One region of the Micromonospora sp. NPDC002717 genome, then DNA from elsewhere that is predicted to be linked to it. Evidence: riboswitches for the same ligand, from Rfam matches in the RefSeq annotation. Region 1 holds a riboswitch; each other region holds the start of a gene.

Region 1 (7,107 bases):
GAAGATCGCGGCCGGCTCGCCGGCCTCCAGCACCACGCCGCGATCCATGAACGCGACGGTGTCGGCGACCTCGCGGGCGAAGCCCATCTCGTGGGTGACCACCACCATCGTCATGCCGCCGGCGGACAGCTCGGCCATCAGCCCCAGCACCCCCTTGACCAGCTCCGGGTCCAGAGCCGAGGTCGCCTCGTCGAAGAGCATCACCTGCGGCCGCAACGCCAGCGCGCGGGCGATCGCGACCCGCTGCTGCTGCCCGCCCGACAGGTGCGCCGGCCGGGCGTCGGCCTTGGCCGCGAGCCCCACCAGCTCCAGGTGGTCGCGGGCGACCGCCACCGCCTCGTCCTCACCAAGCTTCCTGATCCGGCGCAGCGCGAGGGTGATGTTGCGCAGCACGCTCATGTGCGGGAAGAGGTTGAACTGCTGGAAGACCATGCCGACCCGCTGCCGCAGGGCATCCGGGTCGTCGCCCAGCACGCTGCGCCCGTCGAGCAGCACGTCGCCCCGGTCGGGCTCGATGAGCCGGTTGATGGCGCGCAGAAGCGTGGACTTGCCCGAGCCGGACGGGCCGATCACGCAGGCCGTCGCGCCCCGCGCGACGTCCAGGTCCACGCCGCGCAGCACCCGGTGCGACCCGAAGGCCAGGTGCACGTCGCGGACGCTCAGGCTCACCGAGGTCGTCGTGTCGATGCTCATCGCTGGTTTCCTCCCGCCGCGCCCGGCAGCGCCAGGTCGAGGTCGTCGTCGGCGTCGGCGGGCGCGGCGGCCTGCCGGCCGTGCCGCAGCCGCCGGTCGATCCAGTTCACGACGTGGGTCAGCGGCACGGTCAGCGCCAGGTAGAACAGGCCGGCCAGCAGCAGCGCCGACTGGTTGCCGGTGTTCGCCGCGTAGTCCTGCCCGATCCGGAACAGCTCCCGCTGGCTGGCCAGCAGGCCGAGGAAGTAGACCAGGCTGGAGTCCTTGATCAGCGCGATCAGCTGGTTCACCCAGGCCGGCAGCACCCGGCGGATGCCCTGCGGCACGATCACCAGGCGCATCGCCTCGCCCCAGGACAGGCCCAGCGCCCGGGCCCCCTCGAGCTGGGCGGCCTCCACCGACTGGATGCCGGAGCGGAAGATCTCGCCGATGTAGGCCGCCGCGATCAGCGACAGCGCCAGGATGCCCAGGGGATACGGGTTGGGGCCCCACACCTCCATGCCCAGCGGCGCCAGACCGACGCCGATGAGCAGGATGGTCGCCGCGGCCGGCAGGCCGCGGAACACGTCGGTGTAGACCCGCGCCGGCCAGCGCAACCATCGGGTACGCGAAATGCCGGCGACGGCCAGCCCCATACCCAGCACCGAGCCGAGCAGGGCGGCGGAGATCGCGAGGATCAGCGTGTTGGGCAGCCCGACCGTCAGCATCTCGGGCAGCGCCTCGCGCATGGAGTCCCAGTCGAAGAAGGTCTCCCACAGGGTGCTCAACGGATCCATCGTGTTCTCCTACCGTCCCGCTCGCTCGTCGTCCGTACGTGTCAGGAAGCGGCCGAAGCCGACGCCGCCGGCGCGGACGGCACCGCGACCGTGCCGCTGCCCGGCTTGAAGTCGGCGGGGATCGGGCGGCCCGGGTAGTACTGGGCCTGCAGGCGGCTCCACGTGCCGTCGGCGATCACCTCGTCGAGGCCCTTGTTCAGCGCCTCGCGCAGCTTGTCGTTGCCCTTGGCGAACGCGTACGCCGTCGGGGCCGGGCTGAGCAGCTTCCCCGCCACCTTGATCTTGCCGTTGCTGTCGGCGGCCGACTTGTCGCCGATCTCGGCGGGCGCGATCCAGGCGTCGGCGGTGCCGGCCTTGAGCTGGTTGATCGCGCCGTTGTAGTCGGGCACCCGGACCGGGTCGAGGCCCTCGCCGGTGGCGTAGTCGTCCTGGACGGTGCCCTGCACGACCACGACCCGCTTGCCGGCGAGCTGGTCGAAACCGGTGATCGACGAATTGGCCGGCACGTCGAGCCCGAAGTAGCCGAAATCGTAGCCGTTGCCGAAGTCGACGGTCTTCTTGCGGGCCTCGGTGATGGTGATCGAGGAGCTGCCGACGTCGAACTTGCGGTTGTTGACCTGCGAGAGCAGCGCGGAGAAGTCCGTCCCGACGAACTCGACCTTCAGGCCGACCTTCGCGGCGACCGCAGTGAGCAGGTCGTTGTCGAAGCCGGTGAACTTGCCGTCCTTGAGGTAGACGTTCGGCGGGGCGTCGGTGAGCGTGCCGGTGCGCAGCACCCCCGGCTGGAGCAGGTTGTACGGGTTGTCGGTCGCCTCGGACGCGTCGTCGCCGCAGGCGGTCAGGGCGGTGGCGGCGAGGACGGCGGCGACGCCGAGGGCGGCGGCGCGGGTGAGGGCGGGAAGGAATCGCACAGGTGTCTCCGAAAGGGTCTCCGGCGGCGGGCACGGGCGTGCGTCGCCGGCGGTGCGCCCGGTGGGCGTACCGCTGGGGTGGTCCTGGGAAGGGGGTCTGGTGCGTGGCTAGCGCGGGTCGCCGGGGCGACACGAGGCGCTGCAGACCCGCATCATGTCGACGTGGCGGCGCCGGGTCAACGGCGGCGGGGCCGCGGCGGGGACCGTCGGTACGCAGATGCGGAAGGACATGGCTCTCCTCGGTCGTTGCTGACCTGGGAACCAGGCCACGCTTGCACCGAAGCTGCTCCGGTGCCTGGTCTTCACCCGGGGCACCCCTGCGCGGACGAGGGTTGCCGGCCAGCGAGCCGGGGCTTGACGCTGGCGCTCATGACCTGCCGACGAGGCTAGCAGCTCCCGGTGGTGGCGCGTCCAGCCGCTATGACCACCCTCACGTGGCGCCGCCCGGCGCGAGCGGAGACGGTGCCGACCCAGGCGGCGACCCGGGGGCGAACCGAGGCCGCCCCCGACGCCGAGCCCGGTGGCGAACCCGCGCCCAACCCGGGCCGCACCTGCGGGCCCGGTTCCGGGCGGTCACTCCTCGATCGCGCCGCCCACGCGCCGCAGGTGCTGCCGGAAGGTGTAGCCGGGGTCGGTGGCGCGGCAGGCGAGGTAGTCGGCGAACCCGGTCTGCTCGCGCAGCGTCTCGCCGGCGCGGATCCGCCGCGCCTGGACCCGCTCGACGTCCCGGATCCGCTGCGCCGCCGCCAACACCTCCGCGGCGTTCGCGGCGGGGACGAAGAGCACGCCGTCGTCGTCGGCGATGACGAGGTCGTCGGCGCTCACCAGGTGCGGCCCGATCCGGGCGCTGGCGAGCGTCTCCGGCTCCCGCTCGTCGAGGCGGTCCGGGCCCAGCGGCAGGCTGCCATAGCTGAACACGGGCAGGCCGATCTCCACCAGCTCGGGCGTGTCCCGGTGCAGGCCCCACACCACGACTCCGGCGACGCCGGCCGCGGCCCCCTCCAGCACCACCAGGTCGCCGACGCACGCCTCGTCCGACCGGCCGCCGTTGTCGATCACCAGCACGTCCCCCGGGGCCGCGCCCGCGTACGCCTCCAGGAACACGTCGACGCTGCCGTGGTGGCGCACCGGCAGCACCCGCCCGGCGAGGCGGTGGCCGGGGACGACCGCCCGGATCCCGGCCGGCGCCGCGCGCGGTGGCACGCCCAGCCGTACGCAGGCGTCGGCGATCAGCGGCGTGGAGAGGTCGGCGAAACGCTCCGGCATGGGGTCCTCCCGGCGGTGTCCGAGGCGTGGACGGTCATCGTAGGAGAGCCGGCCCGCGCGGCGGCCAGGTCCAATCCGGACCCGCTGGCCCGGCCGACGGCGGCCGGAAGGGCGAGCGCCTGGCGCCGGCGAAGGCCATGCCGCGCGGGTCGGCAACGGATGTCGGGGCCCCGGCTGGAGTTCAGCCGGGGCCCCGGTGTGGGGGTGCGCTGGTGGCGCCGTTGCCGCTAGAGCGTCAGCGTCCAGGTGTTGAGGTAGCCGGTGTCGCCGGAGGCGGCGTCCCGCACCCGCAGCTTCCAGGTGCCGTTACGGGCCTCGGAGGAGAGGTCGACGGTGTAGGTCTGGTTGATGTTGTCGGTCGAGCCGCCGGTGCGGTTGTGCAGGGTGTAGGCGGTGCCGTCGGGGGCGATGAGGCTGACGACGAGGTCACCGATGTAGGTGTGGACGATGTTCACGGCGACGGTGCTGGTGGCGGAGGCGTTGCCGGAGCAGCCGCTGATGGTGATCGAGCTTTCCACCGTGGTGTTGTCGCCGATGTTGACATCGGTGCCGTTCGTGCCGGTGCAGCCCGGGGGCGTCCCGCCGACCAGGTTGAGCGTCCAGGTGTTGAGGTAGCCGGTGTCGCCGGAGGCGGCGTCCTGCACCCGCAGCTTCCAGGTGCCGTTGGCGGCCTCGCTGGAGAGGTTGACGGTGTAGGTCTGGTTGATGTTGTCGGTCGAGCTGCCGGTGCGGTTGTGCAGGGTGTAGGCGGTGCCGTCGGGGGCGATGAGGCTGACGACGAGGTCACCGATGTAGGTGTGGACGATGTTCACGGCGACGGTGCTGGTGGCGGAGGCGTTGCCGGAGCAGCCGCTGATGGTGATCGAGCTTTCCACCGTGGTGTTGTCGCCGATGCTGACGTCGGTGCCGTTGGTCTGCGAGCAGCCGGGCGGCCCGTTGACCGTCAACGTGTACGACGCGGTCTGGGTGGTGACCGTGCCGGTGCCGGTGACGGTGACCGCGTAGGTGCCCGGCGCGGTGGTGCCGGTGGTGGAGATGGTCATCGTGGCGGAGTTGCCGGAGGTGACCGACGACGGGCTGAAGCTCGCCGTGGCCCCGGCGGGCAGGCCGCTGGCGGAGAACGTCACGTTCTGCGCGCCGCCGACCGTGGTGGTGGTGCCGACGGTCGCGGTGACCGAGCTGCCCGGGTTGACCGTTCCGGAGGTCGGCGACACCGACATGGCGAAGTCCTGCGTCGGCGTGCTGATGTTGCCGATGTAGAGCAGCTTGTTCGGTGAGCCGGTGCCCGGGTTGGTGACCTTGCCGTTGGTCGCGTCGTTGACGAGCTTGTCGCGGACCTGCTGCGGGGTGTACGACGGGTTGGCGGCGAGGACCAACGCGGCCGCGCCGGCCACGTGCGGGGTGGCCATCGACGTGCCGCTGATGGTGTTGGTGGCGCTGTCGCCGGTGTGCCACGCCGAGGTGATCGACGAGCCCGGGGCGAAGATGTCCAGGCAGGTGCCGATGTTGGAGTAGTCGGCCCGGGCGTCGGTGCTGGTCGTCGCCCCCACGGTGATCGCGTTGGGGGTGCTGGCCGGCGAGACACCGCAGGCGTCGGCGGAGTAGTCGTTGCCGGCCGCGATGGCGTAGCTGACGCCGTCGGCGATGGAGGCGGTCACCGCGTCGTTGACGGCCTGGTCCTTGCCGCCGCCGAGGCTCATGTTGGCCACCGCCAGCTCGCCGGGGTCGTGGTCGCCGGTGACCCAGTCGATGCCGGCGATCACCCCGGCGTACGTGCCACTGCCCCCGCAGTCGAGGACCCGGACGCCGACCAGGGTGGCGTTCTTGGCCATGCCGTACGCGGTGCCGCCCACGGTGCCCGCGACGTGGGTGCCGTGGCCGTTGCAGTCGTCGGCCGAGCCGCCGTCGACCGAGTCGAAACCGGTGACCGCGCGGCCACCGAAGTCGCTGTGCGAGAACCGGATGCCGGTGTCGATGATGTACGCCCGGACGCCGGAGCCGCCGTTCGGGTAGGTGTAGGAGTTGTTCAACGGCAGGTCGCGCTGGTCACTGCGGTCCAGGCCCCATGACGGGGTGGGGCTCTGCGTGCCGGAGATCCGCACGACGTGGTTCTGCTGGACGTACTTCACCGACGGGTCGGCGGCCAACCGCCGGGCCTGCGCGGCGGACATCCGGGCCTCGAACCCGCGCACCGTGTGCTGGAAGGTCCGGGCGACGGTGCCGTCGTGCCGGCCGGCCAGGGCGCGGGCGTTGCCCGTGACCTCGGCCCGGGTCACCGCGGTGTCCTTGAACACCACGATGTACGAGCCGGAGACCGCGGTGGCGCCGCCGGCCTGGAGGATCTGCCCCTCGGCGGGAGCGGCGGTCGCTGGGGTGCCGAACGCCACCGCGGCGGTGACCGCGGCTGTTGCGACGCCCAGACGCCAGTGGCGCCTGGACAGGCGGGGGAGTGTCATCGGTCGTCCCTCTCCTGACGCCGGATCCCGTGCGGGGGGTGATGCAGAGATCCGGGAATGTCGATCTGGTCGGAGGTGATGCTAGACGGCGATGCATTCGAATGTATAGATGAAAGAATTTCCGCGTTTCCTGCTGATTCCACGCGGATGTGAAGGACTTGCCGTGCCGACACGCCTGTTTTTTCGTCATCGGTCGAGGGTGGCGTCCCACTCGTCGAGTACGTCGCCGGACAAGGTGCGAAGGCGTGCGAGGGCCCGGGACCGGGTCACCCGACGGCCGCGGCGCGATCAGACGCTCGCCGTCCGGCCAGGGGCCGCAGTCGCCGGCGGTGCCGAGGCGCCTGGCCCCGCCCGCGTCAACGACCTCGTCGGGGGGATCGCCCGGGCCGGGAGTCCGGGTGTCGATCCCGGTCGCTGACGCTCCGGTCGGATCGGCGGCCGTGGTGTCGCGCTGCGGCGGTCACCGCTGCGGCACGCCCGGCGGCGGCTCCGGCCCGAAGTGCACCCCCGCGATCGGGCCGCCCGGCGGCAGGAGGATGTCGAGCATCCGCCGCCGCCCGTCCGGCCCCGGGTCCCGGATGAACCAGAGGTGGTACTGCGAGCCCGCCGGGATGTTCTCGAAGTCCCCGAGCGCGTCGCGCAGGTACTGCCGGGCCGTCGCCTGCTGCTCCGCGGCGCTCTGGAGGTGGATCGCGTCGGACTTCAGCTCGAGGAACCCCGGCACGTCGCCGGCCACCCAGTGCCCGTCCAGGTTGGACCGGCCGGTCAGCCAGGTGTCGATCCGCGCGCCGAGGAACCACATCGTCTGCTGCAGGACGGGCAGCGGACCGAGGAAGACGTGCTCGGCGAGCCGGCCGCGCATGCGGTTGGCGACGATGGTCAGATCCGGCACCCGGATCTGCCCGTCGACCATCATCTTCTCGAACGAGTCGACGAGCGCGATCCTGGTCTGCGGCCGGTACGCGTCGAACTCGCCGGCCTCGGCGACCTCGATGACCTGCAGGC
Region 2 (7,107 bases), on a different contig from region 1:
CCCTGCACGACCGGCTGCACCGGGTGCGGATGGCGTGGGGCCTGGCCGTGCAGGCCGGCCTCGCCGCCGGCCTGTCCTGGTGGGCGGCGCACAATCTGCTGGGCAACCCGGAGCCGGTGTTCGCGCCGATCTCCGCGGTCGGCACCCTCGCCGCCTCGGTCGGGCAGCGGCTCCGCCGCACGGTGGAGCTGATCGTAGGGGTGGCGATCGGGGTCGCCGTGGGCGACTTCCTCATCTACCTGGTCGGCACCGGGGCGTGGCAGCTCGGCCTCGTGGTGACCGGGTCGATCGTGCTGACCATCTTCGCCGGCGCCAGCGTGTCCATCGTCATCCAGGCGGCGGCCACGGCCGTGCTGATCGTCACGCTGAGCCCGAAGACCGCGAACCTGGAGATCCCCCGGTTCGTCGACGCGTTCGTCGGCGGCGGGATCGCGTTGCTGGTCACCTCGGTCCTGCTGCCGCTCAATCCGCTCCGGGTGATCAACCGGGCCGCCCGGCCGGCGCTCGACCTGCTCGCCGCCCAGCTCGACGGCACCGCCGACGCCCTCCGCCAACGGGACCGGGACAAGGCCCAACAAGCCCTGGACCGGCTGCGCAACAACCAGGAGGAGCTGTCCACCTTCACCGAGGCGATCGAGGGGGCGAAGGAGACCGCCGTCCTCTCGCCGGCCCGGTGGCACCGGCGGGACGAACTCACCCACTACGCCGAGGCCGCCGACCCGATCGACCGGGCGATGCGCAACGCCGGCACGCTGATCCGGCGCGCGGTCACCCTGATCGAGGACGAGGAGCCCGTGCCGGAGCCGATGCCGGATGCGGCGGCCCACCTCGCCGAGTCGGTACGCCTGCTCAAGCACGAGTTCGCCGTCGGCGAGGAACCGGAGAAGGCACGGGAGCGGGCGCTGCGCGCGGTCAGCGAGGCCGGCCGGGCGTACGCCGCCGGGGTGGGCTTCTCCGGCAGCGTGGTGATCGCGCAGGTGCGCACCACGGCCAGCGACCTGCTGGTGGCCTCCGGAATCAGCCAGGAGGAGGCGAACCGCCTGGTCCGGGAGTCCTTCGGCGACCAGGAGACCCCGAGCGGCCAGGCCGAGCCGGCCGCCGCCCCGAAGCCGCCCACCGCCCCGCCGGTCGGCTGACCCGTCGGCCCGCGGGTCAGCCGTGCGGCGGCGGTCGTTCAGGCCGCCGCGGCGAGGGCGGCGAGCAGCCGGTCCACGTGTTCCGCCGTGCTGCCCAGGCCGACGCTCGCGCGCAGGGCGGTCGGCGGCAGGTCCCGCCGGCCGCTGCGCGCCGCCGCCTCGGCGAGCAGTCGCCGGGCCAGCGGGTGGGCGCAGAAGAGGCCGTCGCGCACCCCGATGTCGTGGTTGCCGGCCAGATCCGCCGCCACGTCCGCCGAGTCCCGGCCGGCCACCACGAACGACACGATGCCCACCCGCGGCGCGTCCGGCCCGAAGGTGCGCAGCTCCACCACGTGCGGCAGGGCAGCCAGGCCGCGGCGCAGCCGGGCCAGCAGGGCCTGCTCGGCGTCGTGCAGCGCCGCCCGGTCGGCCCCGGCCAGGGCGTCGCAGACCGCCGCGAGGGCGACCGCGCCGAGCAGATTCGGCGTGCCCGCCTCGTGCCGGGCCGGTCCGGTCGCCCACCGTACGTCGTGGGTGGCCGCGCCGACGTGGCCGGTGGCGCCCCCGCCGGCCAGGTACGGCGGCGCGGCGTCCAGCCAGTCCGCCCGCCCGACGAGCACCCCCGCGCCGAACGGCGCGTACAGCTTGTGGCCGGAGACCGCGAGGTAGTCGACGTCGAGGGCGGCGACGTCCACCGGCGCGTGCGGCGCGAGCTGCGCGGCGTCCACGGCGATCCGGGCTCCGTGTCGCCGGGCCACCCGGGCCAGCTCCGCCACCGGCCAGCGCTCGCCGGTCACGTTGCTCGCCCCGGTCACCGCGACGAGCACGGGCGGGCGGTGGTCGGCGCCGGGGCCGCCCCCCGCGCCCGGCCGACGCAGCTCGGCGAGGGCGGCGTCCAGCGCCCGGACCGCCTCGGCCGGGTCCCGCGGCACCGGCAGCCGGACCGATCCGCGCGGCCAGGGCAGCAGGTTCGCGTGGTGCTCCCCGCCGAAGGTCACCACCGTGGTGCCGGCGGGCAGCACCCGGGCCAGCAGGTTCAGCGCATCCGTGGTGTTGCGGGTGAAGAGCACGTGGTCGCCGGCGCGGGCGCCGAAGAAGTCGCCGACGGTCTGCCGGGCACGCTCGTAGGCGAGGGTGCAGCGCCGTGACAGCGCCCCCGCGCCGCGGTGCACGCTGGCGTACCAGGGGAGCAGTTCGGCCACCGCGTCGGCGGCGGCCCGCGCGCACGGCGCGGTGGCCGCGTAGTCCAGGTTGACCTGGCCCGGCACGCCGAGCACGTCGAGCGGCCCGGCGGCCGCGGGCGGCGGCGCGGTCCGCGTCGGGTGCGGCGCGGGCGGGGGTACGAGGGTGACGGTCATCGGCCGACCTCCGGGTCCGGGGACCCCGGGTGGGCACACCGGGCGGGGTCCGCGCTTGCCCGGCACGCGGATCGGGCCGGGCCCGGTCATCACCCGGGGCACCCCACCGCGAACCTCGACGAGGGTTGCCGGCCAGCAAGCCGGGGCTTGACGCTGGCGCTCGTGACCTGCCGGCAGCATAGCGCGCGGATGCGCCCGGTCCAGCCGGCCGGGGGTGACTACGCTGACCGCATGGCCGACACCCCGCCCGGCGCACCCCTGCCGCCGTCGCCGACCGTGCCCGCCGTCCCGCCGTCGGGCGCGGCCGCTCCCCGGATGCCGCTGCGCCGGCTGGGCTGGCGGCGAGCCCTGGTGCTGGCCGGGGTCGTCCTGTTGATCGCCGCCTGCGCGGTGTTCATGGTCTTCACGCTCGGCGAGAGCCTCGGCGTGCAGGCGCTGCTGATCGGCCTGGTCGCGGCGATCCTTCCGGTCCCGGTGCTGGTGGGCTGTTTCCTCTGGCTCGACCGGTACGAACCGGAACCGCTGAAATACCTGATCTTCTGCTTCGCCTGGGGCGCGTTCGTCTCGACGGCCGCCTCGCTGACCGTCAACGAGTTCTCGTCCGGGCTGTTCGACGACTGGGGGCTGCCGACCGCGCTGACGGCGGTGCTGGTCGCGCCGTTCATCGAGGAGCTCACCAAGGCGCTCGGGCCGATCCTGCTGCTGATCTTCCGCCGACGGGAGATCTCCGGGATCACCGACGCCCTGGTCTACTGCGGGCTCTCCGCGATCGGGTTCGCCATGGTGGAGAACATCCTCTACCTGGGCGGCTACGGCTACGCCACCGGCGTCGAGCGGTACGGCCCGGCGACCGGCACGCAGCAGGTCATCGCGATCTTCATCGTCCGGATCCTGCTCTTCGGCTTCGCCCACCCGCTGTTCACCTCGATGACCGGGGTGGGGCTGGGCATCGCCGCCCGCACCGCCGACCGGCGCGTCCGGGTGCTCGCCCCGATCGCCGGCCTGCTGCTGGCGATGATGCTGCACGGCCTGTGGAACCTGCTGCCCACGCTCACCCAGGCCACCGGTGAGGCGCTGATCATGCTGTACGGCTTCATCGGCGTGATGGTGCCGATCTTCTTCGGCATGGTCGGGCTGGCCCTGTGGCTGCGGGCCTGGGAGGGGCGGCTCACCGAGCGCACCCTGCCGGACTACGTCCGGGCCGGCTGGCTGACCCCGCCGGAGGTGGCGGCGCTGAGCAGCCTGGGGCGACGCCACGCGGCCCGGGTGTGGGCCAAGCGGGTGGCCGGGGACGCCGGCGTGCGGGCCATGCGCGGCTACCAGTTCGCGGCGACCCGGCTGGCGCTGCTGCGCGACGGCGCGCTGCGCGGCCTGGACCGCAGGCCGGCGGACCGGGAACGGACGGCGCGGGAGGAACGGGAGCTGCTGGAGGCGATCGCCGCGTACCGGTCGTTCTTCGTGGGGAGGGATCCGCAGGCGCCGGCCGGGATCTGGGACGGGCACCGCTACCACCTGCGGTTCCCGGACGGCTCGCAGCGGACGGTCGAGGCGCCGGACGAGCCGGTGGTGCCGATCCCGGTGGTGCTCGCCCCGCCGCCCCCGGCCTTCCCCGCCGGCTACGGGGCCCCCGGCTACGGCCCGCCCGGCTGGCCCGGCGCGCGACCCGCGGGTCCCTGGCCGCCCGGCCACCACTGACCCGGTCCCCGGCCGGCGGTCACCGCTGGGGCGGCGCCCCGGGTCGCTTCCTGGTGGTCCGGGTCGTCAGGTCATCAGGCTGGTGAGGAAGTCGCCGAGGCCCTGCGCCATCGCCATCAGCCCCGCCCCGATCGCCTTGAACATCTCGGCCGCGCCCTCGGGCCGGAACGCCATGAAGTAGATCAGGAACGCGACGCTTCCCCAGAGCAGCAGCTTCTTCACGAATACCGGCATCGTCCCTCCCCAGGGCCGGTGGTGCGGCTGGCTTCCCGGCCGGGAGCGCCGCAAACGACACCGGCGCCCGCAGCCGCGCGCGGCGGGGCGGGCGGGGAGGGCTCAGAGGTAGAGGCCGGTGGAGTTGTCCTCCACGCGCTCGGCGGCCACGGCGTGCACGTCGCGCTCGCGCAGCAGCACGTACCCGCGGCCGTGCAGCTCGACCTCCGAGCGGTCGTCCGGGTCGAACAGGACCCGGTCGCCCGAGACGATGGCGCGGACGTTCGGCCCCACCCCGACAGCGGTGGCCCAGGCGAGCCGCTTGCCCACGGCGGCGGTCGCCGGGATCACGATGCCGGCGGTGGAGCGGCGCTCACCCTCGCTCCCCTCCATCCGCACCAGCACGCGGTCGTGCAGCAGGCGGATCGGCAGGCCGGAGTCGAGATTCTTGTCGGCGGTCACGCCGGAAACGCTACCGTGTCCCGGTCGGGCGGCCGTGAGCGGTTACGCGCCGGGGGCGGGGGGCACTGGGTGGCGGAACTGCCCTACGGTGGCGTGGTCGGACGTATCCTGTCCGCCCATCGGGTGGGCACGGCCAGGTTCTGAAGCCAGGAGGTGCGCTTGAGCCGCTTCGAGCGGGTACGCGGACGGCTCCGTCGCGCGTACGAGTCGGGCCGGGAATCGGTGCGCCCCCGTCGTACGGACCCGGTCGACGCTTCCGAGCCGGCCGGGGTGGCCTCGCCGGCGTCCCCCGGGCCGGCGGCGCCGCCGTCGGCGGCCGTGGTCGGGGCGGATGCGCCGGCGGCGGTGCACACCTCCACCTCCAGCCGGGACGACGCCGACGTGCCGCACGGGCTGCGGATCGCCGCCGCCTGGTCCTGGCGGCTGATCGTGATCGGCGGCGTCGCCTGGGCGCTGATGAAGATCGTCGGCACCGTCAAGATCGTGGTGATCCCGCTGGCGGTCGCGCTGCTGCTCTCGGCGCTGCTCGCGCCGGCCGTCGGCTGGCTGCTGCGGGCCCGTTTCCCCCGCTCGCTGGCGACGGCGGTGGTGCTGGTCGGCGGCCTCGCCGCGGTGATCGGCACGCTGACCCTGGTGGTGAACGAGTTCATCCAGGGCGTGCCGGAGCTGAGCAAGAAGTCGTCGGAGGGCGTCCGGCAGATCCAGGACTGGCTCAAGACGGGCCCGCTGCACCTCTCCGACGGCCAGCTCGACCGCTACATCGAAGAGGGCCAGAAGTGGGTCAACGACAACACCGAGAAGCTCACCAGCGGTGCCCTCTCCACGGCCGCGACACTGGCCGAGGTGCTGACCGGCACGCTGCTGGTGCTCTTCGCCACCTTCTTCTTCCTGCGTGACGGCAACAAGATCTGGCGCTTCCTGGTCCGGCTGCTGCCGGTGGCCGCCCGCTGGAAGGTCGACGACGCCGGCCGGGCCTCCTGGTCGACCCTGGTCGCCTACGTACGCGCGACCGTGCTGGTCGCCTTCATCGACGCGGTCGGCATCGGCATCTTCCTGGTCGTCTTCGACATCCCGTTCGCCTTCCCGCTCGCCGCGCTGGTCTTCCTCGGGGCGTTCATCCCGATCGTCGGGGCGACCCTGTCGGGCGTCGTCGCGGTCCTGGTCGCGCTGGTCGACAGCGGCCTGGTGACCGCGTTGATCATCCTCGGCGTGGTGATCGGGGTGCAGCAGGTGGAAGGGCACCTCCTCCAGCCGCTGATCATGGGGCGCGCGGTGGCCATCCACCCGCTCGCGGTGATCATCGGGATCGCGGCCGGCGTGGTCCTCGCCGGGATCACCGGCGCGCTCGTCTCGGTGCCGCTGATCGCCGTGCTGAACACGGCCGTCCGCCGGCTCGCCGCCCGCACCGTTCCGGACACCCCGCCCGACGCCGTCGTCGTCGCCGCCAAGGCCCCCTGACCCGCCTGGGCGGGTCAGACCTTGGCGAGGCGTTCGAGGGCGCCGCGGGCGACCTCCGGCCGGGTGGTGTACCAGAACGGCGGCAGCGAGCGGCGCAGGAAGGCTCCGTAGCCCCGCGCGGTCTCCAGCCGCGAGTCGAGCACCGCGACCACGCCCTTGTCGCCGGTCGACCGGATCAGCCGCCCCACCCCCTGCGCCAGCCGGACCGCGGCGATCGGCACGCTCACCGCGGCGAAACCGGACCCGCCGTTGGCGTCGACCGCGGCGGCCCGGGCCGCCGCGAGCGGCTCGTCCGGCCGGGGGAAGGGCAGCCGGTCGATGACCACCAACTGGCAGGAGTCGCCGGGCACGTCGACGCCCTGCCACAGCGACATCACCCCGAACAGGCAGCTCGCCTTCTCCTCCCGGAACCGGCGCACCAGCAGCGGCAGCGCCTCCTCACCCTGGAGCAGGACGGGCAGGTCGGTCCGCGCGCGCAGCAGCTCCGCCGCCTGCTGCGCGGCCCGTCGCGAGGAGAAGAGGCCGAGCGTACGCCCGCCGAGCGCGGTGACCAGCGCGAGCAGTTCCTCGCCGGCCGCGTCGGGCAGCCCGGAGACGCTGGGCCGGGGCAGGTGCGCGGCGACGTAGAGGATGCCCTGCCGCGCGTAGTCGAACGGCGAGCCGACGTCGAGCGAGCGCCACCCGGGCCCCGACGTCGCCGGCAGCCCCGGCGTGCCGGTCGCCTCGCCGCCACCCGTGGCCCCGACCGGGCCGGCCCCGGCGGCCGACGTGACCCCGGCGCGCCCCGCCGCGTCGGTGCGGCCGGC
Region 3 (7,107 bases), on a different contig from region 1:
GCCGCCCCCGAGGTACGGCTGGTCCTGCGCGAACTGACCGTGGGCGGGCTGTACACCGCCCTGCTGGAGGACCAGATCGACGTGGCGCTCACCCGGCTGCCGCTGGACCCCGAACGGCACGACTGGACGGTGCTGTTCGCCGAGCCCCGCGTCCTCGCGCTGAGCGCCCGGAATCCCCTGGCCGACGCCGGGGCGGCGGTGTCGCTGGCGGACGTGCTCACGCTGGCCATGCCCCGGATCGAGGACGTGCCGACGATCCGCGACTACTGGCTGCTCAACGACTACCGCGACGGCTGCCCGCCGCAGCAGCGCGGGGTGACGGTCACCTCGCCGGCGGAGATGGCGTACCTGATCCTCCAGGACCCGTCGGTGGTGGCCGTGGGCCCCCGCACGGCACGCGGGCTCTCGCCCCTCGCGGAGCTGCGCTTCGTGGAGCTGTCCGAGGTCGCCCCGGTGCCCTTCGTCGCGGCTGCCCGACGGCACGACCGCCGTGCCGCCGTGCTCGCCTTCCGTCAGGTCGCGGCGACGGTCGCGCGCCACCTGCACGGCGTGTCCACGCCGGCCGGTGGCAGACCGGACCGGGTGGCCGACGTCGAGGCGAGGCGCGCGACCGGCGCCGGGGCGGGCCGGGCCGGCGGCTGAGCCGCGAGCGGTCACCGGCCTCGGAGCTCAGCCGAGGAGGCCGGCGTCGCGGGCGGCGCGCAGCGAGGGCCTGATCCGGTGGGTGGGGCCGGCCTGGGCGGCGATCGCGTCGAGGGTCTTGAGCCCCTCACCGGTGTTGAAGACGACGGTCTCCGCGGTCGGGTCGAGCCGGCCGGACTCGACCAGCTTGCGCAGCACCGCCACCGTCACCCCGCCGGCGGTCTCGGCGAACACGCCGGTGGTGCGGGCCAGCAGCCGGATGCCGGCGCGGATCTCGTCGTCGTCGACGTACTCCATCCAGCCCCCGGTGCGGCGCACCGCCTCCAACGCGTAGAGGCCGGCGGCCGGGTCGCCGATGTTCAGCGACTTGGCGATGCCCGTCGGCTTGACCGGGGTGATCGTGTCGGTGTCGGCGTGCAGGGCGGCGGCGATCGGGTTGCAGCCGGCCGACTGGGCGCCGAAGACCTTCCAGCCGCCGGCCGGCGCCTCGACCAGCCCGATCTCGACCAGCTCGGCGAACGCCTTGTCGATCTTGGTGAGCAGCTCCCCGGAGGCCATCGGGATGACCACCTGGGCCGGGATCCGCCAGCCGAGCTGCTCGGCCACCTCGTAGCCGAGCGTCTTCGACCCCTCCGCGTAGTAGGGGCGGACGTTGACGTTGACGAACGCGGTGTCCTCGAACTCGTCCGTCTCCACCAGCTCGCCGCAGAGCCGGTTCACGTCGTCGTACGAGCCGTCGACGGCGACCAGCTCGCCGCCGTAGACGGCGGTCGTGACGACCTTGCCCTGCTCCAGGTCGCCGGGGATGAAGACCACCGACGGCGCCCCGGCCCGGGCGGCGTGCGCGGCGACCGAGTTGGCCAGGTTGCCGGTGGAGGCGCAGGCGTAGCGGCGGAAGCCGAGCGCCCGGGCGGCGGTCAGCGCGACCGAGACCACCCGGTCCTTGAACGAGTGGGTCGGGTTGCCGCTGTCGTCCTTGACCCAGAGCGGAGCGGTGATGCCCAGCTCGGCCGCGAGGTGCGGGGCGGCGACCAGCGGGGTGAAGCCCGGGTCGAGGGTCACCCTGGTCGCCGGGTCCTGGCCGGCGGGCAGCAGCGCGGCGTACCGCCAGATGTTCTGCGGGCCGGCCTCGATCTGCTCCCGGGTGACCGCCGCCAGCGCGGCGGCGTCGTAGTCGACCTCCAGCGGGCCGAAACACTCGTAGCAGGCGTGCTGGGCGGCGAGCGGGTAGCGGGCCGAACAGGCGCGGCAGACCAGGGCGCGGGCGGGGCTGGCGGTGGTGTCGATGCCGGAGACGGCGAACGCCGACGTCATGTCGAGAGTCCTCTCATCTTTCCCCGCATCGCACTCTGCGGCGGGGACGGAATTGGCACCTGCCCCGCCGGTCGCTCTGCGGTGAGCGCGCGGGGTGGTTGCCGGGGCGTCGTCGGGCCGTATCCCTCAGCCCCTCTGGATGAGGTATGCAGTTGTGCCTGCGAGTTTAAGCACCGACGCCGCCCGGATCGACGACAGATCCCAGGATGTGAGCGATCCCGCAGTCGCCGCCGAGCCGCAGGGGCGGCCGCTCCTCGACGGTACGGATCCACCCTGCCAACTCGCCGCCGTCGCGCAGCGGGAGCAACGCGTCCGGGCTCCCACGAAGCGACGGCGCGCCCCTGGCGCGCTCCCGTTACGGTGCAGGCACATCGACGGAAAGGAACGCGCGAATGCGTCGCAAGCTCGTCCCGGTGGTGGCGCTCTCCATGGCCTGCCTGCTGGCGCTGACCACCGCCTGCTCCACGGGCAACCGGAAGAAGCGGGACCGGTCCGCCGACCGGCCCGCCGGCACCGGCGCGAAGCGGGACGACGTCGACGCCGCCCGGACGACCCCGGCCCCCCGCCACGCCGGCGACCAGCTCACCTGCCCCGAACTGCGCAACACCCGGATCGGCAGCAGCCGGGTCCGCTACCGCGGGTACGCCGCCCCGATCCGCCTCGCCGCCGGCCGCTGGTCCGACCGGGACGGCACGACGGTGGAGTTGCAGCGGCCGTGCGCCATCGGCGACCTCGACGGCGACGGCGCGGGCGACGCGATCGGCGTGGTCATGCTCGACGGCGGTGGCACCGGCCGCTTCTTCACCCTCGCCGCCTGGCGCAACGTCAAGGGCGAGCCGGACTACCAGGCCCAGGTCGACCTCGGCGACCGTACGCCGGTGGAGAGCGTCAGCGTGCGCGACGGCAGGGCGACAGTGGTCTACCTGACCCGGCCCGCGGACGGCCCGATGGCCGAGCTGAGCATCCGGCGTACCGCCGTCTACCAGCTCAGGGGAACGACGCTGGCCGAGCTGAGCCACACCGACGCCCGGGTTTCCGACGCGTCCGACGGCGGGGACACCGCCGACTCCGGCACCGCGCCGGACTCCCCCGACACCCGCAAGCGCAGGCCCCGTTCCCGCTGACGTCCCGCCGGTGGTCGTACCGAGCCCGAGCCCGAGCCGGCCGATCCGCCGGCGCGGGCTCCGGCCGTGACGAGCATCCGGCTCAGCGTGGGACCGGTCGGTGGGCCGGTGGCCTCGGTAGCCGTACGGATCCGGTGGCCCGGCAACCCTGCTGACTCACCTCGCCGAGGCAGCCCCACCCCGAGGTCGGGACGCGCTCGAAGTACTGGACGGGCTGCGAGGGGACGGCCTCGGTGGTGAGCGTGCCGGTGCCGCTCGGGATGCGTTGCTCATGGGAACCGGTCGTGTCGGTGTAGGAGGCGACGATGTGCCACTCGCAGGTGTGGGTGGACACCTCGGGCTGGATACGGAAGGCCATGTTCGACTGACCGTTGCCCAGCTCGACGACGTTGCGGCGGAAGTACAGCCGACCCTCCTGCGGCTCGCCGTCGTCCAGGACGTACGGGCCGTGCGGCTTGTCCGTCGGCCCACCGGTCAGGTCCCACAGCAGGCCCTGCCGGGACTCCGCACCCGCCGGGGGGACGGTGACGACGGTCTTCGCCGTGGGTACGCGGCACGAGTCCTTGACGGCGGTCATGTTGTTGATCGTGAGTCCGGCGGCGCGATCGCTGTTCAGGTTCAGGTCGAACGTCTGGGCAACGCCGCGGTTCTCGTTGCCGTCCTCGAGCGGCGCCACATAGGACGCGTGCTCGACCATCCGGCCGCCGAGCGGCTTCATGAACTCCCACACCTCTGACGCGTCGCCGTTCAGGGCGGTGAGGGTGGCCTGTTCGCCTTCGGTCAGCGACCGGTCGAGCAGCACGGTGAAGGCCTCGGGCAGGTCCCGGTCGTAGTCGAGGGGAGTGACGGTGGACACGAACGCGGGTTGCTCACGGTCCACCGCCTTCTGCGCCTGCCTGTCCGAGCGGGCCCGCTCGGTGGCCGTCGACCGGTCCAGGAGGAAGTTGGCCTGGTAGGCGAACAGCATGCCGACCACGACGATGACGGCGGCGGCGGTCGCGTACACCGCACGCTGCTTCGGCGGAAGCCCGCGGAACCCGGGCAGTCGCTGATCCGCCAGCACGGCCCAGGCTCCCGGCCTGGGCGACTGCCCAGCCGACTGCTCCGGTGGCGGTGCGGGCGGGGACGTGGACGACGGCTCGGCCGGCGACACGGGCGGAGACACGGGCGACGGCTCGCCTGGCGGTGCGGGCGCGGACGTGGACGACGGCTCGGCTGGCGGCTCGGGCTGCGGCACGGCGGGCGGAGTGGCCATACCCGATTCTCACTCACAGGCGCCATACCCTTACGGTGCGACAGGGTTCCGCGGGCGGGTGTCCGAGCTCGGCGGGCGCCGGCCGGTGCGATGATCAGGTGATGGCAGTCCCCGCGCGCCGATCCGCACCGCGTTCGCCCGGTGGAGTTCCCGGTCCGGCACGGACAGTTGGGGTCGCGATCGTCGGCCTCGCCCTGCTCGGCGCCTGCTCCCCCGCGACCGAACCGTCGTCGGTCGATCCGGCCCCGCCGTCGATACCAAGGGCCATGCCGACAGGGGCGCCGACCACGACGCCGACCGAGTGCCCGGCATCCGGCGTACGGATCACGTCGCCGGGCAGCAGCGCCGCGATGGGTCTGCGCGCGCTCGGCCTGCGACTGGTCAACTGCGGCACGAAGCCCTACCCGCTCGACGGTTACCCGGTGCTGCGCCTGTTCGACGGCGACGGCAATCCGATACCGGTCCGGGTGGTCGAGGGGGCCAAGGAGATCACGTCGGGCTTCGACGACCCGCCCCGGCCGCTGACCCTGCGCCCCGGCGAGCAGGCTGGCGCCGCCGTGCTCTGGCGCAACCTGGTCACCGACCCGACCGTCGTCGCCACCGACGGCGAGCGCCTGGAGATCGCACCCGCCGCCGGCCGGCCCGCGCAGCTCGTCGGCCTGGACGGGCCGATCGATCTCGGCAACACGGGCCGGATCGGAGTCAGCGCCTGGAAGAAGGCGACCGACCCGGCACCGACGCCGACCCGGCCGCTGCCGGACACCTCGGACCCGGGCGGCCCGGAGTCGAGCAGCCCGGTGCCGCCGCTGCTCTGAGCCGCCCGGACGTCAGCTGGTGACGTCCTTGCGGGTGAAGCGCCAGAAGGCGAGGCCCCAGAACAGCGTCGTGTAGCTGATCGCCGAGATGGCGCCGCGTACCACGTCGTCGGTCTGCACCGGCGTCGACAGCAGCCCCAGCCAGGCGGTGGCGTAGTGGGTCGGCAGGAACGCGCGCAGCGCGCCGAGCGCGGTGATCTGGTCGAGGATGCTGGAGAGGATCCACAGCAGCACCGCGCCGCCGACCGCGCCGAGCGCGGCGTCCGTGACCACCGACAGCAGGAACGCCAGGCCGGCCACGACCAGGAGTACGACGGCCAGGTAGCCGAGCACGCCCAGCAGCCGCAGCAGCCCCTCCCCCGGTTCGAGCTGGGCGGCGACGGTGCTGCGCAGCGGCTCCCACCCGTAGCGCAACGTGCCGATCAGCAGGGCCGTGCCGGCGAGCAGCGCCAGCGCCAACGCCGAGTAGACGAGCGCGACCAGCAGCTTCACCGTCAGCAGCCGGGCCCGGGGCACCGGCACCGCGAGCAGGTAGCGCAGGCTGCCCCAGCTCGCCTCGCTGGCCACCGTGTCCCCGAAGAACAGCGCCACCACCACGACCAGCAGGAACGACGCCGAGACGAAGATGGTGAACAGGGTGAAGTTCAGCCCGCCCGAGGTGGCGAACTCGACCAGGCTGCCGAACTCCCCGCGCCCGTTGTCGTCGTCGTCGCCCGTGTCGAACTGGAAGGCGATCAGGATGATCAGCGGCAGCAGCACCATGAACCCGAGCGCGAGCTGCGTACGCCGCCGGGATGCCTGCCGCCGGAACTCGGCGCCGAACGGCAGGGTGGCCGACGGCCGGTAACCCGCCGCCGCGCCCACCGTGGGTGACGTCCCCGCCATCATCGGTCCCCGCTTCCCCGAGAGTTCTCACCGACCAGGGCGAGGAACGCGTCCTCCAGGCGGCGCCGCGGCACCACCCGGTCCACCCCGATGCCGGCCCGGACCAGCTCGGCGACCACCTCGCTGCGGGCGGTCCCGTTGGTGTCCACCACGAGCTGGCCCTCGCCGTCGGGAAGCACCCGCACCCCGTGCAGGCCGTTCAGCACCGCCCGGGCGGCCGCCGGGTCGGTCACCTCGAAGAGCACGCTCGGCGACTCCCCGACGATCTCCTCGACCGGGCCCGAGGCGACGATCCGGCCCTTGTTCACCACCACCGCGTGCGTGCAGGTCTGCTCCACCTCGGCCAGCAGGTGGCTGGAGACCAGCACCGCCCGGCCGTCGGTGGCGTAGCGCTGCAGCACCCGGCGCATCTCCGCGATCTGCGGCGGGTCGAGCCCGTCGGTCGGCTCGTCCAGCACCAGCAGCTCGGGCAGGCCGAGCATCGCCTGCGCGATGGCGAGGCGCTGCCTCATGCCGTGGCTGTAGTTCTTGATCCTGCGGTGCACGGAGTCGCCCAGGCCGGCGATCTCCAGGGCCTCGTCGAAGTGCGCGTCCTCGGCCGGCCGCCCGGTGGCCCGCCAGTACGCCCTCAGGTTCTCCAGGCCGGACAGGTGCGGCAGGAAGCCCGGCCCCTCGACCAGCGCGCCGATCCGGGACAGCACCGGCGAGCCGGGCACCAGCCGGTGCCCGAAGACGTAGATCTCGCCGGCCGTGGGCTGGGTCAGCCCCATCAGCACCCGCAGCGTGGTGGTCTTGCCGGCGCCGTTGGGGCCGAGCAGGCCGACGACCTGGCCGGGATGCACCTCGAAGTCCACGTTGGAGACGGCGACGAAGCCGTCCGCGTACTCCTTGCGGAGCTGCCGCACGGCGAGCGGGACGCCCGCGTACGCCGGGTGGACGGAGCTGTCCTGGCGGCGGTGCCGGCGGCGGGCCACGGTCACGACCGCGACGAGCCCGACCACGATCGCGGCGACCAGCCCGACCAGCACCCACCGCCACACCGTGGCGGCGGTGGGGATCGGCTCGCCGGCGA

The links. Region 1 has a riboswitch for S-adenosylmethionine ahead of ABT006_RS19355 (ABC transporter substrate-binding protein). Riboswitches for the same ligand answer to the same signal wherever they lie in the genome.
Region 2: it holds a riboswitch for S-adenosylmethionine, as region 1 does, so the genes downstream of both, ABT006_RS15780 (aminotransferase class V-fold PLP-dependent enzyme) here and ABT006_RS19355 (ABC transporter substrate-binding protein) in region 1, are expected to answer to the same signal.
Region 3: it holds a riboswitch for S-adenosylmethionine, as region 1 does, so the genes downstream of both, thrC (threonine synthase) here and ABT006_RS19355 (ABC transporter substrate-binding protein) in region 1, are expected to answer to the same signal.

Annotation. Positions count from the first base shown of each region.
Region 1 is NZ_JBEOVW010000012.1:62,732-69,838, forward strand. Features, by position in the region: gene ABT006_RS19345 (amino acid ABC transporter ATP-binding protein) at 1-687, opposite strand, end outside; gene ABT006_RS19350 (amino acid ABC transporter permease) at 690-1,469, opposite strand; gene ABT006_RS19355 (ABC transporter substrate-binding protein) at 1,511-2,380, opposite strand; SAM riboswitch class IV at 2,644-2,755, opposite strand; gene ABT006_RS19360 (RraA family protein) at 2,954-3,646, opposite strand; gene ABT006_RS19365 (proprotein convertase P-domain-containing protein) at 3,874-6,102, opposite strand; gene ABT006_RS19370 (hypothetical protein) at 6,563-7,107, opposite strand, start outside.
Region 2 is NZ_JBEOVW010000009.1:104,548-111,654, forward strand. Features, by position in the region: gene ABT006_RS15775 (FUSC family protein) at 1-1,136, shown strand, start outside; gene ABT006_RS15780 (aminotransferase class V-fold PLP-dependent enzyme) at 1,175-2,473, opposite strand; SAM riboswitch class IV at 2,520-2,641, opposite strand; gene ABT006_RS15785 (PrsW family intramembrane metalloprotease) at 2,705-4,168, shown strand; gene ABT006_RS15790 (hypothetical protein) at 4,235-4,402, opposite strand; gene ABT006_RS15795 (GroES family chaperonin) at 4,505-4,843, opposite strand; gene ABT006_RS15800 (AI-2E family transporter) at 4,997-6,301, shown strand; gene ABT006_RS15805 (ATP-dependent DNA helicase) at 6,316-7,107, opposite strand, start outside.
Region 3 is NZ_JBEOVW010000009.1:80,118-87,224, reverse strand. Features, by position in the region: gene ABT006_RS15700 (LysR family transcriptional regulator) at 1-642, shown strand, start outside; gene thrC (threonine synthase) at 670-1,956, opposite strand; SAM riboswitch class I at 1,967-2,102, opposite strand; gene ABT006_RS15690 (hypothetical protein) at 2,349-3,080, shown strand; gene ABT006_RS15685 (hypothetical protein) at 3,163-4,086, opposite strand; gene ABT006_RS15680 (DUF4232 domain-containing protein) at 4,602-5,150, shown strand; gene ABT006_RS15675 (ABC transporter permease) at 5,163-6,038, opposite strand; gene ABT006_RS15670 (alpha/beta fold hydrolase) at 6,035-7,107, opposite strand, start outside.